One region of the Bacteroides sedimenti genome, then DNA from elsewhere that is predicted to be linked to it. Evidence: riboswitches for the same ligand, from Rfam matches in the RefSeq annotation. Region 1 holds a riboswitch; each other region holds the start of a gene.
The links. Region 1 has a riboswitch for cobalamin ahead of ABWU87_RS02825 (DUF4465 domain-containing protein). Riboswitches for the same ligand answer to the same signal wherever they lie in the genome.
Positions count from the first base shown of each region.

Region 1 (4,802 bases):
AAAGATGTTATGCACAAAGCAACCGATTGACCAGGCTGCTAAGGGATATTTCGGTTCTTACCCGAATAGATGAGGCAAGCAACATGATCGACATGGAAAAGGTGGAAGTAAATTCACTGGTACAGAATATAATTAATGAGGTATCTCTGGAGCTTGAAATGAGAAACATCTCCGTTCATAACCTGCTGAAAAAAGATATGTATATCCGCGGAAACGCATCGCTCATCTATTCCATCTTCCGCAATCTGATGGATAATTCCATCTCTTACGCTGGAACCGATATTTCCATCACAATAAAATGCTTCAGAGAAGATGAAACATTCTATTACTTCAGTTTCTCGGATACAGGCGTAGGCGTTTCACCGGAACATTTGAACCGGCTCTTCGAACGATTCTACCGGGTTGACAAAGGACGATCGCGAAAGATAGGCGGTACCGGGCTGGGACTTGCCATCGTGAAGAACTCCATACTTATACACGGAGGAAACATCTCGGCCAAAAATAATAAAGGCGGTGGACTGGAGTTCGTATTCACCCTCGCCAAAAATTAAAAAGCAGGATTGCGAAGATTTTATTCTTCCGCAATCCTGTTTTGTTTAAAATAAATATGTATCTTTGCTTCTGCATTGGTTCTAAAGCCCTATCGGGCAAAAGATGAAAAGGGAATCAGGTGAAAGTCCTGAACAGTCCCGCTGCTGTAAGTTTCAACAAAACGTTGCTGGCAACTACTCACTACCACTGAACTGAATGTTCGGGAAGGTGCCTGCAAACGGAAACAGAGTCAGAAGACCTGCCATGCATGCTTTTCAATAGCTTTCGAGGATAAAGCGTTGAACCACGTAGCCGAATGATAATCATTCCGGTTATATTATTTCCATAACCAATTATGTAGCTGAAAGGGTGAAGGAATATTTTCTACTCTAACAGGCGAAAACTTTATGACAAATAGTATATAATCTTTAAACTCTGCCAAGTTTATTGAAAGACACCCGGTCGAAGTGATTCGCCCGGGTTTTCTTTTTTATTTATCGTCTGGGATGAATATCTTCATTGAAACGTTCAAACCCGGCAGCGTTGATTCTTTTCTTTGCCTGTCTGGTGGCATTAAATATCACATTCTTCAATTCCACTGACTCGGCACGGAAATCGCTATTCTCTTTCCCCTCTTTAACCTGCACTGTCAGCTGGAACGTACCATATCCATCAATGGTAACACTGTGCCCATCTTTCAGTTTTTCCTCAATGCAAGCGGCAATCCTTATAAACGCACTCATCAGTTCGCCCTTCTTAGCCGGCGAACCACCACTTAGCTCCCTGACCAAATCCTCCATCCTATAGTTAGATCTACTTTTTACACTTACCCAAACAGATTTTTTGTCTTCACCAGTCTTTGCATTCTTCAAAGTATTGGTGTGAACGCTGTAACGAATTGCCATTTCTTCCTCTTTAGATTAACAGATTAATTACTTTATACTATTACTTTATTATCGAAGAACTATTATTAGGGTCGCGACCCCAGCTTATTAGCCTTATGAGGCTATACTCATGGCATCATGACCCTAAACATCAAGGGACATGACCCTAACAATAAGTCGTCTAAACAAAGATACTAATTCGGCGGCAATAACCAGCTAGTTTCTCATTATTAGTCAGATAAATAACGGGCATAAGAGTAGAATTAAATCAAAAGTTTATTGTGTTTATAGATTTTCTTTCTAACTTTGCCGCGCATTGGTTCACAAAATCTCCCGTAGCGAAGAAGTGATTAAAAGGGAATCAGGTGAGAATCCTGAACAGTCCCGCTGCTGTAAGTTTCATTATAACGTTGTAAGCAACCACTCAATACCACTGAACAATTAGTTCGGGAAGGCGCTTTCCAACGGAAACAAGTCAGAAGACCTACCGTGCATTATGACAGTATAAAGCTTACGAGGAATGAGCTTAGCACATAACAAAACACATTTTATTACTTATTTAAACTGATAGACAAGATGAAAAAGATCTATTCTCTATTGCTGCTTACCGTGGTGGTACTATGTAGTTGCAACAGCGACGACAATTCGCCCATTGTAAACAGCACAACCGTTGTTCTTAACCTACAAGGAAAACTAGACAAGCCCGAAACTGAATTTACCGGGATATTTAAAGAAGAGCCGGCAGGGGCCTGGACTTATAAAAACACATTTGTTGACCAGACAGGTTATTTCGTTTTCGATAGCTACACAACAAGCTTTAATACATTTGGAGGGGGATTTACCTATACCAATAAGACTGATGTAAAAACTGCGGGATATACTAACAACAGTGCAATCACCGGTAGCGGTAAAACCAGTGCAACATATATGACTGTAAACCCAAGTGAGTACTCAACCGACAAGTTCCATTTTGCAGGAAACGCCAGCCATACCGTGAAAGGTATGTATGTAACCAACAGTACTTATGCCTATTTATCTATATTGAATGGTGACGGTTACGCAAAACCATTTAAGGATGGCAGCTGGTTTAAACTTACTGTTACTGGTTTAGATGATAAAGGTAACACAACAGGCACTGCCGAAATTTATCTTGCAGATTACCGCAACGGGAAAAAGGTTCTGCTTGATAAATGGACATGGATGGACCTTTCTGCCCTTGGCAAAGTTGCTGAAGTTAAATTCAGCCTATCTTCAACTGATAACGGAAATTTCGGAATGAATACTCCTGCCTATTTCTGCATGGACGGATTCACAATCGAATTATAATCTGAAAATAAAATGTCATACACTCGAAGCATAATAATCTCTTTATCCATTTGGTTCTGCACAAGTTTGCTTGTCCAGGCGCAAAAACCAGATTCCTTACGTGTACATACCCTTAAGGAAGTTGTGGTAAAGGAGAGAAAAAAGGAGAAGGAACTTCGTTCCACTACTCCGCTTCAGGTGCTTGATGTTAATCAATTAAAACAGTCCGGGTTATTACAGGTTTCGGATGCTGTCAGGTTTTTCAGCGGAGTGGTTGTAAAAGACTATGGCGGCATCGGCGGACTAAAAACAATCTCGGTACGAAGTCTGGGAGCCAACCACACAGCCGTGGTTTACGACGGGATTTCTATTACCGATTCTCAAACGGGACAAGTGGACCTTGGAAAGCTAACGCTGGATAATATTGAAGAGATTAGTTTGAACAGCGGGCAAAACGATAACATCTTTCAGCCTGCCCGACTCTTCTCTGCCGCCAGTGTCCTGAATATAAAGAGTCCGGCACCCGTACTTACTCAGAAAAATATAAATGCCAGCGCTACCTTTAAAGGGGGTAGCTTTGGCTTTTATAATCCGAGTCTTCATCTAGACAACCAGTGGAACGAGGTGTTGTCTTCCTCCTTCCATGCAGACTACATGCATGCCGACGGCAACTATCCCTACACTCAGCTTAACGGAACCGCCACGGAGCGATTGCATCGTCTTAACTCGGATATTGAAACGGTGAAGACAGAAGCCAACTTGTTTGCCCGTTTCAGCGACAGGCAGAAGGCCAGTTTGAAGGCTTATTACTACTTCTCGGACAGAGGTCTGCCTTCTAACAAATTATATTACGCACGTGCCGAGGAGCGTTTGAAAGACAAGAATTTCTTTGTCCAGGCAAATTATGAAAACCAATTATCCAATCGTTGGAGCCTCTTGATGAACGGTAAGTTCAACTGGGGCTACAACAGGTATGATAATCCGGACAACGCCACTTATAATGCGGTTACCCGAAATAATTATTATCAGAACGAATATTATCTGTCGGGAACCGTCATGTATCGTGCAAATTCTAATCTCTCCTTATCGTTGGCCAATGATGGAAGTATCAATACCATGAGGGCAGACCTTACCAATTTTGTCTACCCTACCCGCTTCACTTTGCTCAATGCGCTGGCTGCCAAGTATGTGAACAACCGCCTCACCGCAACGGCTCACATACTTTCTACCTTAACCCGCGAATCAGTAAGAACCGGAACGGCTGCCGATAACCGGAACCGCTTCTCTCCCTCTGTAAGCTTCTCCTACCAGTTGTTTAAGAACGAGGATCTGCGGGCGAGACTGCTTTACAAAGATATTTTCCGTCTGCCTACCTTCAACGATCTCTATTACGGAACGATAGGCACACGGTCGCTCAAGCCGGAACAGGCGAGCGAATTCAATGCCGGCCTGAGCTGGATTAAGAAATTTAACCACGTTATTCCATACATCTCCTTGTCGGTCGACGGTTTCTATAACCGGGTTAGCGATAAGATTGTAGCTGTACCCACAAAGAATCTGTTTGTATGGAGCATGCGCAATATCGGACGGGTTGACATCCGGGGAATGGAAGCAAATATGGAGACGGCATTCCGTTGCAGCGACAAGATCAGACTGGCCGCTACCGGAAACTATACCTATCAGCGCGCCATGGATAAAACAGATAAATACAACATGCCCGATAAGGTGACATATAATCATCAGATACCATACACTCCGCGTCATTCGGGATCGGCCAGACTCAGTCTGGAAATGCCGTGGGTAAACATTGCCTATACACTGATAGCTGCCGGCGAACGGTTTTCCAACCAGTACAATGCCCCGGAATATCGTCTGGAAGGTTACACGGAACACTGCGCTTCGTTGAGTAGAACCTTCAAAATGAAGAGCTGCTCCATCTCCGCACAGGCAGAGGTGCTCAACCTTTTCGATAAGGAATATGAAATAGTACAGAATTACCCGATGCCGGGACGACAGTTCCGCGGAAGCATACGTTTGATTTATTGATATGAAAAAAAGTATTCTACATATTATCCTCCTACT
Region 1 covers NZ_AP028055.1:730,774-735,575, reverse strand. Annotated here, with positions in the region: gene ABWU87_RS02835 (sensor histidine kinase) at 1-551, shown strand, start outside; cobalamin riboswitch at 610-812, shown strand; gene ABWU87_RS02830 (hypothetical protein) at 1,026-1,436, opposite strand; cobalamin riboswitch at 1,715-1,921, shown strand; gene ABWU87_RS02825 (DUF4465 domain-containing protein) at 1,992-2,741, shown strand; gene ABWU87_RS02820 (TonB-dependent receptor plug domain-containing protein) at 2,754-4,766, shown strand; gene ABWU87_RS02815 (DUF5074 domain-containing protein) at 4,768-4,802, shown strand, end outside.

Region 2 (4,802 bases), 320 kb from region 1:
TAAAAATGAAGTGTCGAAGAACGGAGGCAATGGATTGATGATTACCGCACACTCAAAACCATCTGTATGGAGCAGTTGCCATCAGATTTCCGGAACCATGCTGCTTTTAGACAGTAAGATAATAAACGATTCCTTGCTGGTTAATAAGCATTTAAACCAGTTTGTACCATCTAAAATAATGGTTAATAAGCGCATAGTGCCTAGAAATACCTTCTCGGCTAGTGTGGGTTATGCCTATATTTACAGTGATATTTATAATGACGGAGATGGTTTCAGTAGCGCGGTTGCCTCTCAACTTAGAAGCGGAACCGATTGGAGATTTGAATATGAGCATTCATTCAAGAGCGGATGGGGAGTTGGTATCATTTACTCCGGATTCCGTTCGTCAGTATCTTTCTATGGTGGAAGCGATTCTTTCAATTCAACCTACATTGCTCCATTTGTGAGCGGACGTTGGATGGTTGGAGATAAATGGATGCTGGCAGGTAAATACGGAATCGGTTATTTCAGGCACGATGAAAAGGCAAGCAACGGATACAATATGTGGGCAAGCGGGGTTGGAATAAGCGTTGATTTCGGTGCAGAATATATGCTGACTAAACATCTGGGCATAGGATTATCTATCGGAGCTGTTACCAGTCAACTGGGAGATATGAAAGATAATCTTGGAAACGTATATTCTTCAACAGAAGATAATGCTAACGGCATTGCCAGAATTACTATTCTTCCCGGATTCAGATTTTATTTCTGATAATTATAGCTATATAGTTTGTTTCAGTTGTTTTCGGGTTGCTGAATAGTTGAATTGTTGTTCATATAAAGAACTGTAACAAACATCTTGATTTTTAAAGAAAGAAGGTACAAATCTCGTTTTTAATTAACTTCAGAGCTTTAAAAGAACCATATTCAATCTCTATTGTGGATTGAATATGGTTCTTTTTATAAGTTTCAAACTCTATCGTTTTATTAATTTTATTGTTTGCCCGTTCATTCTTACAAAGTACACGCCATTTGCCCAACTGCTCACATTTATTAGCGTATTGGCTTCGTAATTGGCGTTTTCATATACTCTAACCCCATTTATAGAGTAGATTGTTACGTTCCCGCTTAAGCTCAGAATGGTAAAGGTTGAAGCAGGATTCGGAGAAATAATACTCTGTAATTTTGGTTGTTTTAACTCTGTAGAGAGTGTAACATCAACCGGAATCCGGACAAATGTTGTCACACCCAGAACAGTCCGGCTAACAACAAGCGAAGTTGTGCCTTCCGAAGCTGAATTTATCTGCAGGTTATCTGCATTAATGGTAGCTGTGGCATAAGTGGCATTGGGTGCATCGGTAATGGTATATACAGGATTTGAAGTTGCATACTGAATTTCTGAACCGGAAGCTGGCGAAATAAGGTTGAATAATGAACCGAGCGATAAAGTAAACGAGGTGTTTGGATGCATATTCTGCTTATCAGCAGGAGTTATATTTCTTTCTCCACCAAAATTATCCATGCAAAAATAGAGTGGGATAGTGGAACCTGAAGCATTCTTTCTCGTGCCATCTGCTTTAAAATCAATGTATTTCACGATTCCGAGTTCGCGAAGGTCAAACCATTGCCAGGAATCTAGTGTGTAATGATTGTCAGGATTCTCGGAACGATAATCGGCAAGGTAGAAATCCAGCGATTTGCCGTTGCTGCCTTTAGCGGTAATCTTGTACCAATCGCCTACCCCAAATGGGGTATTTGCATCCGATTGTCCGGTAGAATTCATTCCGGTACCATGTTCGGAAACATACTTCACCCAGGCAGAATTGGAAATATAAAAACCGCTGATTTGTTCTCCATTAGGCATGTCTGAGATCGTTACTCGTGTTCTGGCTCCAAATGTATATACTACTGCGTAATTTTTAGAATTATCTACTCCGTGTCCCACTGCCGACCGAAACTGTTGATTAAGAAAATCGGATGGTTCAAACGAAGTTGATGTGAGATTGGAATAGGCAAATCCTCCCCAGGTTTTATAACTCTCTACCAGCGTATTGGTGAACACATAAGCTCCGCTTTGAAATACAGATTGGTAGTTGCTACTTGTATTATCTCCCCACCAGCGACTTTCAGGGTCGAGGGACAAATTATCAAAAGTTGCAGTCCTGCCGTTAACCGTCTGTCCATTTATAACATTTGTGATTAATAAGAGAAATGTTAGCGCTAGTAAAATACTTTTGTTCATAATAAAATCTTTTTAATTGGTTATTAATGATTATTTGTAAATAAGTACTGTTAGCTACTTTTACTATTGCTACATAAGCTTCTTTCGGAGATTTTTTAATCTACAGGCGGATCGTTCAGGAGTGCCTTGAATAAACAAGACATCTTTTCGTCAGATTTACAACCGGACGACAAATAAAATGACAAGTACAAAAAGAGAACTTGAAAAAAAATGAAACAATACAAGTCAGTACGTGCCGTTTTTAGCTCTATTCCCGAAGCTTATAACAATATAATATGGCAGGTCTTCTGACTTACTCCCGTGTTCTGAACGCCTTCCCAATCGTTTTCACGAATCAGTGGCTAAAGTATGTTCAGCACGCATTAGCGGAGCTTACAGCAGCGGGTCTGTTCAGGATTTTCACCTGATTCCCTTTTCATCGCATGTTCCGAAGCAAATTTGGAATATGCGACACCAAATTATTAGCAATGCAAATATATGTATAATATATGTAACGAAAAAAGATTATTCCCATTTTTTGTAAGTTTCTAATCTTGTCATTACTTTATCAATCAGCTGTTGTTTTTGGAAAGAAGGTCTCTTATATGGAATTTAAAAATGTGAATAGTTATTGGTGCGACTGATGAAATTATGAAAATGTATAAGCCAAAATCACAACGCGAATATTGTGCCAAGTAGATGGGTAAAATGCAATAATTGCCTTCAATCATTTCAAATAATCGTTAATTCGGATGATTTTGAATGAAATCTGTACTAAAAAAGTATATTGTAAAGGTCAATCTCGGCCTACATTTGCATAATGTTAGTCTAAATAAAATACATTGTAAAATAAATCTTTTATATGAAAAGAAAAATTATTTCAAGTTTTAAAACTATAAGAATCATTGGATGCCTGTTTTTTTGTTGGCAAGTTTCATATGGCATGAAGACACAGACAAATCTCTTGTTACCCTCATCAATTGATAAAAAAACTATTTACGAACAAGAAGTTAGTTACAGTTTCATTAAAGAGGACTCGCTCAAGACCAGAATCGTCTCCAACTTACCACAACCAATAAATGACTTGGTGTTTCAATCTCTGCCTACAGTGTGGGATGAGGCTATTCCGTTGGGTAATGGCATTATCGGAGCCTTGATATGGCAAAAAGGAGATAATTTACGCATTGGAATTGACCGGGCCGACCTTTGGGATCTACGCCCGGTTAAAGAGTTTGAGAAATCAAAAAACTATTCGTATCGCTTCGTTTGCGAACAAATTATTCACAAGAAAGACCTCAAGCCTGTTCAATCGTTGATCGATGATCGTAGTCGGCTAGATCCTGCCCCCACTAAAATACCGGCCGGAGGAATAGAGTTTTGCATTAAACCACTTGGAGAGATAGAGCAAGTTCGTTTAGACGTAGCCCGGGCGGTATGTCACATTCATTGGAAAAATGGTGTTAAGGCTCAATTCTTTATTCATGCCGCTGACAATTCCGGTCGTTTCATTTTTGAGAACTTACCAAGCGAACTGATTCCTCTGTTGGTAGTACCATCTTACGAAGAAAGTACGAATCTGGATGTTAGTATGCCTAAAAGTGTAAGACCGCTCAGTTCTTTAGGCTATAAAAAAGGAATAATCCTGCACCCTAAAAAGAATATTCTTGTGTACCACCAACAAGCCTGGGGCAAAGTTTCTTACGAAATTGCACTGACTTGGAACACTTTTAATAGCTCAACGTTGGAAGGCTCTTTTTGTGTAACATCAAAGGGCACATGGTATTCTGAGTCCAAGAAAGCACAACAACTATTGGAACAATCATCTCATATTAGCTACAAGAAGGCATTGCAGCAACACGTTGCTTGGTGGAAAAATTATTGGGCGCAATCAGAAATTTCTATTCCCGATCCGCTTTTAGAAAAACAATGGTATTTAGAGCAATACAAATTTGGAGCCTCTTCACGTAAGAATGCACCGCCTATCTCTTTACAGGCTATATGGACGGCAGATAATGGACAAACGCCTCCTTGGAGAGGCGATTTCCACAATGACTTAAACACACAGTTGAGTTACTGGCCTGGATATAGCTCTAATCATTTGGAAGAATCATCTGTTTTTACCGATTGGCTCTGGAAAATCAAAGATAACTCTAAAGATTTTACACATCGTTTCTTTGGCGTTAAAGGTCTTAATGTTCCTTGTATTGCGACACTTACAGGTAAAGCTATTGGTGGATGGAGTCCATACTCTCACTCTCCTTCAACTGCAGGATGGTTGTGTCATTATTTCTATCTGCAATGGAAATATAGCATGGATAAGGACTTCTTAATGAATCGCGCCTATCCGTTTGTAAAACAAACAGCCATTTACTTCAACAATATCTCCGTAATTGGAGACAATGGAAAGCGAAAACTCCCTCTTTCATCTTCGCCAGAAATTAATGATAATCGCATAGATGCTTGGTTTACCGAAACCACCAATTATGATCTGTCTAACATTCGTCTCACATATACCGTGGCAACTGAGATGGCAAATGCGTTAGGTGAAAGAAACGAGGCTGCTCGATGGCAAAAGCTGCTGGAAGAGTGGCCGCAAGAAGCG
Region 2 covers NZ_AP028055.1:406,945-411,746, forward strand. Annotated here, with positions in the region: gene ABWU87_RS01525 (hypothetical protein) at 1-751, shown strand, start outside; gene ABWU87_RS01530 (DUF4465 domain-containing protein) at 956-2,221, opposite strand; cobalamin riboswitch at 2,482-2,694, opposite strand; gene ABWU87_RS01535 (glycosyl hydrolase family 95 catalytic domain-containing protein) at 3,144-4,802, shown strand, end outside.
Region 2: another riboswitch for cobalamin. It lies ahead of ABWU87_RS01530 (DUF4465 domain-containing protein); the one in region 1 lies ahead of ABWU87_RS02825 (DUF4465 domain-containing protein).

Region 3 (4,802 bases), 840 kb from region 1:
TTTCATTCGCAAATACTTTGCTTTTGTATCGACGATATCCACATTATAAGAAGAGAAGTGGGTATTTACCTTGTAACTCTTCCCATTCCCCGAACGAATAAGCTCTGCATTGTACGACTTTCCATTATGCAGAATAGAACAGGCTCCGTTTTCCGCCATTACCACATCCACTTCAAACTCTTTTCCATCAATGGTAAGGCGCACATTATTGCCCTCCTTTGAAAGAAGTTCTATTTCAGCAGTTCTTTTTCCAATATGTATTTCCATTTGTTTGCTTTCTTTTAGATTCTCAATACCCCTTTGTGTAAACCAAACTCACGCCAGCGGCTGATAGGACGATTATCGGTAGATACATTCGAGTTATTTTCTTCCAGATTCATCAGATAGTCTATATACGTTGCCACCATTGCAATATTTTCGGTTTCTTCCTCGTCAGTAGGAATGCCTTTCAACAGCAATCCTGTATTCTTCTGTATAAAGCCGGTATCATAAGCACCTTTTACAAAGTCCGGAGTATCCATGATGCTTCTCAGGTAACCAATATTAGTTTTAACTCCGGTTATCTTGTACTCGTGAAGCACCCGGCGCATCCGTTCGATAGCATATTTACGGGTAGTAGCCCATACAATCAGTTTACCAATCATCGGGTCGTAATGAATCGGAATTTCATATCCTTCGTACACATAACTATCAATGCGAACGCCTATACCATTAGGCTCTGTTATCTGTCGAATCACACCCGGACAAGGCATAAAATTAAATTCAGTATCTTCGGCACAAATACGGCATTCAATGGCATGTCCACGCTGCACGATATCTTCCTGGTTAAAACGCAAAGGAATGCCGTTGGCAATGTGAATCTGTTCTTTTACCAAATCCACGCCAAGCACCTCTTCTGTTATAGGATGCTCTACCTGCAGCCGGGTATTCATTTCCAGGAAGTAGAAGTTACGGTTCTTGTCCACCAAAAACTCAATTGTTCCGGCACCGACATAGTTCACAGCCTTTGCTGCAGCAACCGCCGCTTTTCCCATCATTTCCCTCAACTCCGCAGTAATAAATGGAGATGGACTCTCCTCTACAATCTTCTGATTGCGTCGTTGTACAGAGCACTCTCTTTCACACAGATGAACCACATTCCCATAATTATCACCCAAAATCTGGAATTCAATATGGTGAGGTTCTTCCACAAACTTTTCCAGGTATACGGTATCATCACCAAATGATGAGAGTGCCTCCGATTTTGCTGTAGTATAAGCCTCTTCGACTTCGCTTTCATTGTGAATCAGCCTCATCCCTTTTCCGCCACCGCCCATCGATGCCTTCAGCATCACCGGATAGCCAATTTTATTACATACATCGATTGCCTCTTTCACATCTCTCAGGCTCTGTTCAGTACCAGGAACAACAGGTACATCAGCTGCAATCATCTGCTTACGTGCAGATATCTTATCACCCATCGCATCCATTGTTCCAGCATCAGGCCCTATAAAGATTATACCTTCTTCCTTGCAGCGATTGGCAAAAAGGGAGTTTTCAGAGAGGAAACCATAGCCCGGATGGATTGCATCCACCTGATGAGCTTTGGCAATTTCGATGATTTTTTCTACATTCAGATAGCTGTCTTTTGATGCTGCTCCACCTACACAATAGGCTTCATCAGCATACAAGACATGTTTTGCCGTCCGGTCGGCTTCAGAGAAAATCGCAATCGATTCAATCTCCATTTCCCTGCAGGAGCGCATAACTCTCACCGCAATCTCGCCACGGTTAGCAACCAAGATTCTTCTAATCATTTCTCAGATATTTGGTACAACAATTCATTCCGCCAATAAGGCAGAACAATTACTATTAAATTCCTTCAAAAACAGATTTTAGTACGCAAAGGTTCATTTCCCACTCCACGAGGAGATAAACATGAAACAGATTGGCAGGTCTTCTGACTTACTCCCATCCTGAACGCCTTCCCGGCAACAGCCAGTGGCAAGAGTTTTTATCAGGATGATTTACAGAGGTTCACAGCAGCGGGCCTGTCCGGGATTTTCACCCGATTCCCTTTTAATTGCTATCGTTGATAAACAACAGCAAACCAATTCGGGGGCAAAGGTAACAATTCTGAAGAATTATGAGACATAATTGGATAGAAAACATTATTTTTGCAGAAAATTTACCAACTATGATACAATCAATGACCGGCTACGGGAAAGCCACTATCACCCTGGTTGACAAGAAGATTAACGTTGAAATAAAGTCACTCAACAGTAAAGCTCTGGATTTATCAACACGTATCGCTCCTGCCTATCGGGAAAAGGAGATGGAGATACGTAATGAAATAGCAAAATCGCTTGAAAGAGGCAAGGTTGATTTCAGCCTTTGGATAGACAAGAGCGATGCAGATGTGGTTACTCCAATCAATGCAGCTGTTGTAGAAGGTTACTACAGACAAATCAGACAGCTATCTGATGCGTTGGAAATTCCGATGCCGAACGATTGGTTTAAAATATTGCTTCGCATGCCCGATGTGATGTCCAAGATGGAGACTCAGGAGCTTTCTGAGGAAGAGTGGGCAGAGGCACACAAAGCAGTACAAGAAGCTATTCAGCACTTGGTAGACTTCCGCAAACAGGAAGGTTCGGCTCTGGAAAAGAAATTCCGGGAGAAAATTGCGAACATCCGGTCATTACTCGAGTCGGTATCACCACATGAAGCAGAGCGTATAGAAAAGATAAAGACACGCATCATGGATGCACTGGAAAAGACAGCCAGTGTAGATTTTGATAAGAACCGCCTTGAACAGGAACTCATCTATTATATTGAGAAGCTGGACATCAATGAGGAGAAGCAGAGACTAGCCAACCACCTGACCTACTTTATCAATACAATGGAAGAGGGCAGCGGACAAGGAAAGAAGCTAGGTTTTATCGCTCAGGAGATGGGGCGTGAAATCAATACCCTCGGAAGCAAATCCAACAATGCGGAGATGCAGAAAATAGTGGTTCAGATGAAAGACGAACTAGAACAAATCAAAGAACAAGTTTTAAACGTAATGTAATATGAAAGGAAAGTTAATTATATTTTCAGCACCTTCCGGGGCTGGCAAGTCAACCATGATTAACTACCTGTTGAAACAGGGCCTTAAACTTGCCTTTTCAATTTCAGCAACCAGCCGTCCGCCTCGTGGGACCGAACAGCATGGAGTGGAATATTTCTTTCTTTCACCGGAAGAGTTTCGTCAGCGAATCAACAACGATGAATTCCTGGAATACGAAGAGGTGTACAAAGACCGTTTCTACGGCACCCTGAAAGAACAAGTCGAAAAACAGCTGGCTGCCGGTCAGAATGTGATATTCGATGTCGACGTGGTTGGCGGATGTAATATCAAGAATTTCTACGGAGACCGCGCGCTTTCTGTATTCATACAACCCCCTTCCATGGAAGTGCTTCGTGAGCGTCTTGTAGGAAGAGGAACCGACGAGCCTTCAGTTATCGAAAATCGTCTTGCAAAAGCGGAATTCGAACTAAGTTTTGCCGATAAGTTCGATGTCGTGATAATAAACGACAATCTGGAAGAGGCACGTAACAAAGCACTTAAGGTAATCCAAGACTTCCTAAATAGATAATTCCCTTTTTCAGGGATATCATCATTTTTCTGATATGAAGAAAATAAAGACGGGTATATTCGGTGGAACATTCAATCCTATTCACATCGGGCACCTCGCACTGGCAAATTATATTTGCGAGTTCGAGGAGCTCGATGAACTATGGTTTTTAGTCACCCCGCAAAACCCGTTGAAAGAAAGCGACTTTCTGGACGACAACATTCGTCTGGAGCTGGTAAAACTGGCCATTGAAGGATATCCCAAATTCCTTGCATCTGACTTTGAGTTCCACCTGCCCAAACCTTCTTACTCCTGCGATACGATCGACAAACTGAAGAAAGCCTATCCCGACCGGGAATTCATTCTCATCATCGGCGGAGATAACTGGCTTATTTTTGATAAGTGGAGAGATTATCAGCGAATCATTAACGAGAATGAAATCTGGATTTATCCACGCCCCGGTTCAACCATAGATAAAAGCACACTTCCTCCTTCGGTAAAACTCACCAACGTGCCCGAAATAGACATTAGTTCCACCTTTATTAGAGATGGCATTAAAAGCGGAAAGGACATCCGCTATTTTATGCATCCGGCTGTTTACCAGAAAATCAAGGAAGAGGGCTATTTTTTGTAGTGGAATTCCGGACTCTTGCAACGCAGTTCAATCACTACTATTTCACTAGGCGCAAACATTCTGATGTTCTTCGACGAAGTGCCAATGCCGTTGGTAATAATCACCGGCACCTTAGCCGATGTTTTCTTTTTCCCTTTCAGGAACTTCCTGCCATAATGAGAAGGAGTTACAGGAGCATAAATCCCGAACAAAGTGATCTGCCCGCCATGCGTATGCCCTGCCAGAGCGAGGTCAGTATTCGAAACATCCACATCCTCCACATAATCGGGTGTATGGGTTAGCAAAACAACAAAATCTTCCGGCTTCAAATCAAGAGTGGGCGAAACGCCATTGATTTTCAAATCGAACGGATTACGCACCCCTGCAACAATTATCCGTTGCCCTTCTTTGGTTATCGTGTCACAAAGATGCTCTAGCACCCGCATGCCGTGCCGCTGCATTTCCGTCACAATCTCGTCGTGACAACGTTCGTAATCATTGTTTCCCAATACTCCGGCAATACCATATTGAGGGTGAACCTCCGACAGGCGGTCGAACAGCTCTTTCACATACTGACAACCCTCCTGGTA
Region 3 covers NZ_AP028055.1:3,650,762-3,655,563, reverse strand. Annotated here, with positions in the region: gene ABWU87_RS14555 (biotin/lipoyl-containing protein) at 1-267, opposite strand, end outside; gene accC (acetyl-CoA carboxylase biotin carboxylase subunit) at 282-1,796, opposite strand; cobalamin riboswitch at 1,913-2,109, opposite strand; gene ABWU87_RS14545 (YicC/YloC family endoribonuclease) at 2,177-3,052, shown strand; gene gmk (guanylate kinase) at 3,054-3,620, shown strand; gene nadD (nicotinate (nicotinamide) nucleotide adenylyltransferase) at 3,655-4,233, shown strand; gene ABWU87_RS14530 (metallophosphoesterase) at 4,221-4,802, opposite strand, start outside.
Region 3: another riboswitch for cobalamin. It lies ahead of accC (acetyl-CoA carboxylase biotin carboxylase subunit); the one in region 1 lies ahead of ABWU87_RS02825 (DUF4465 domain-containing protein).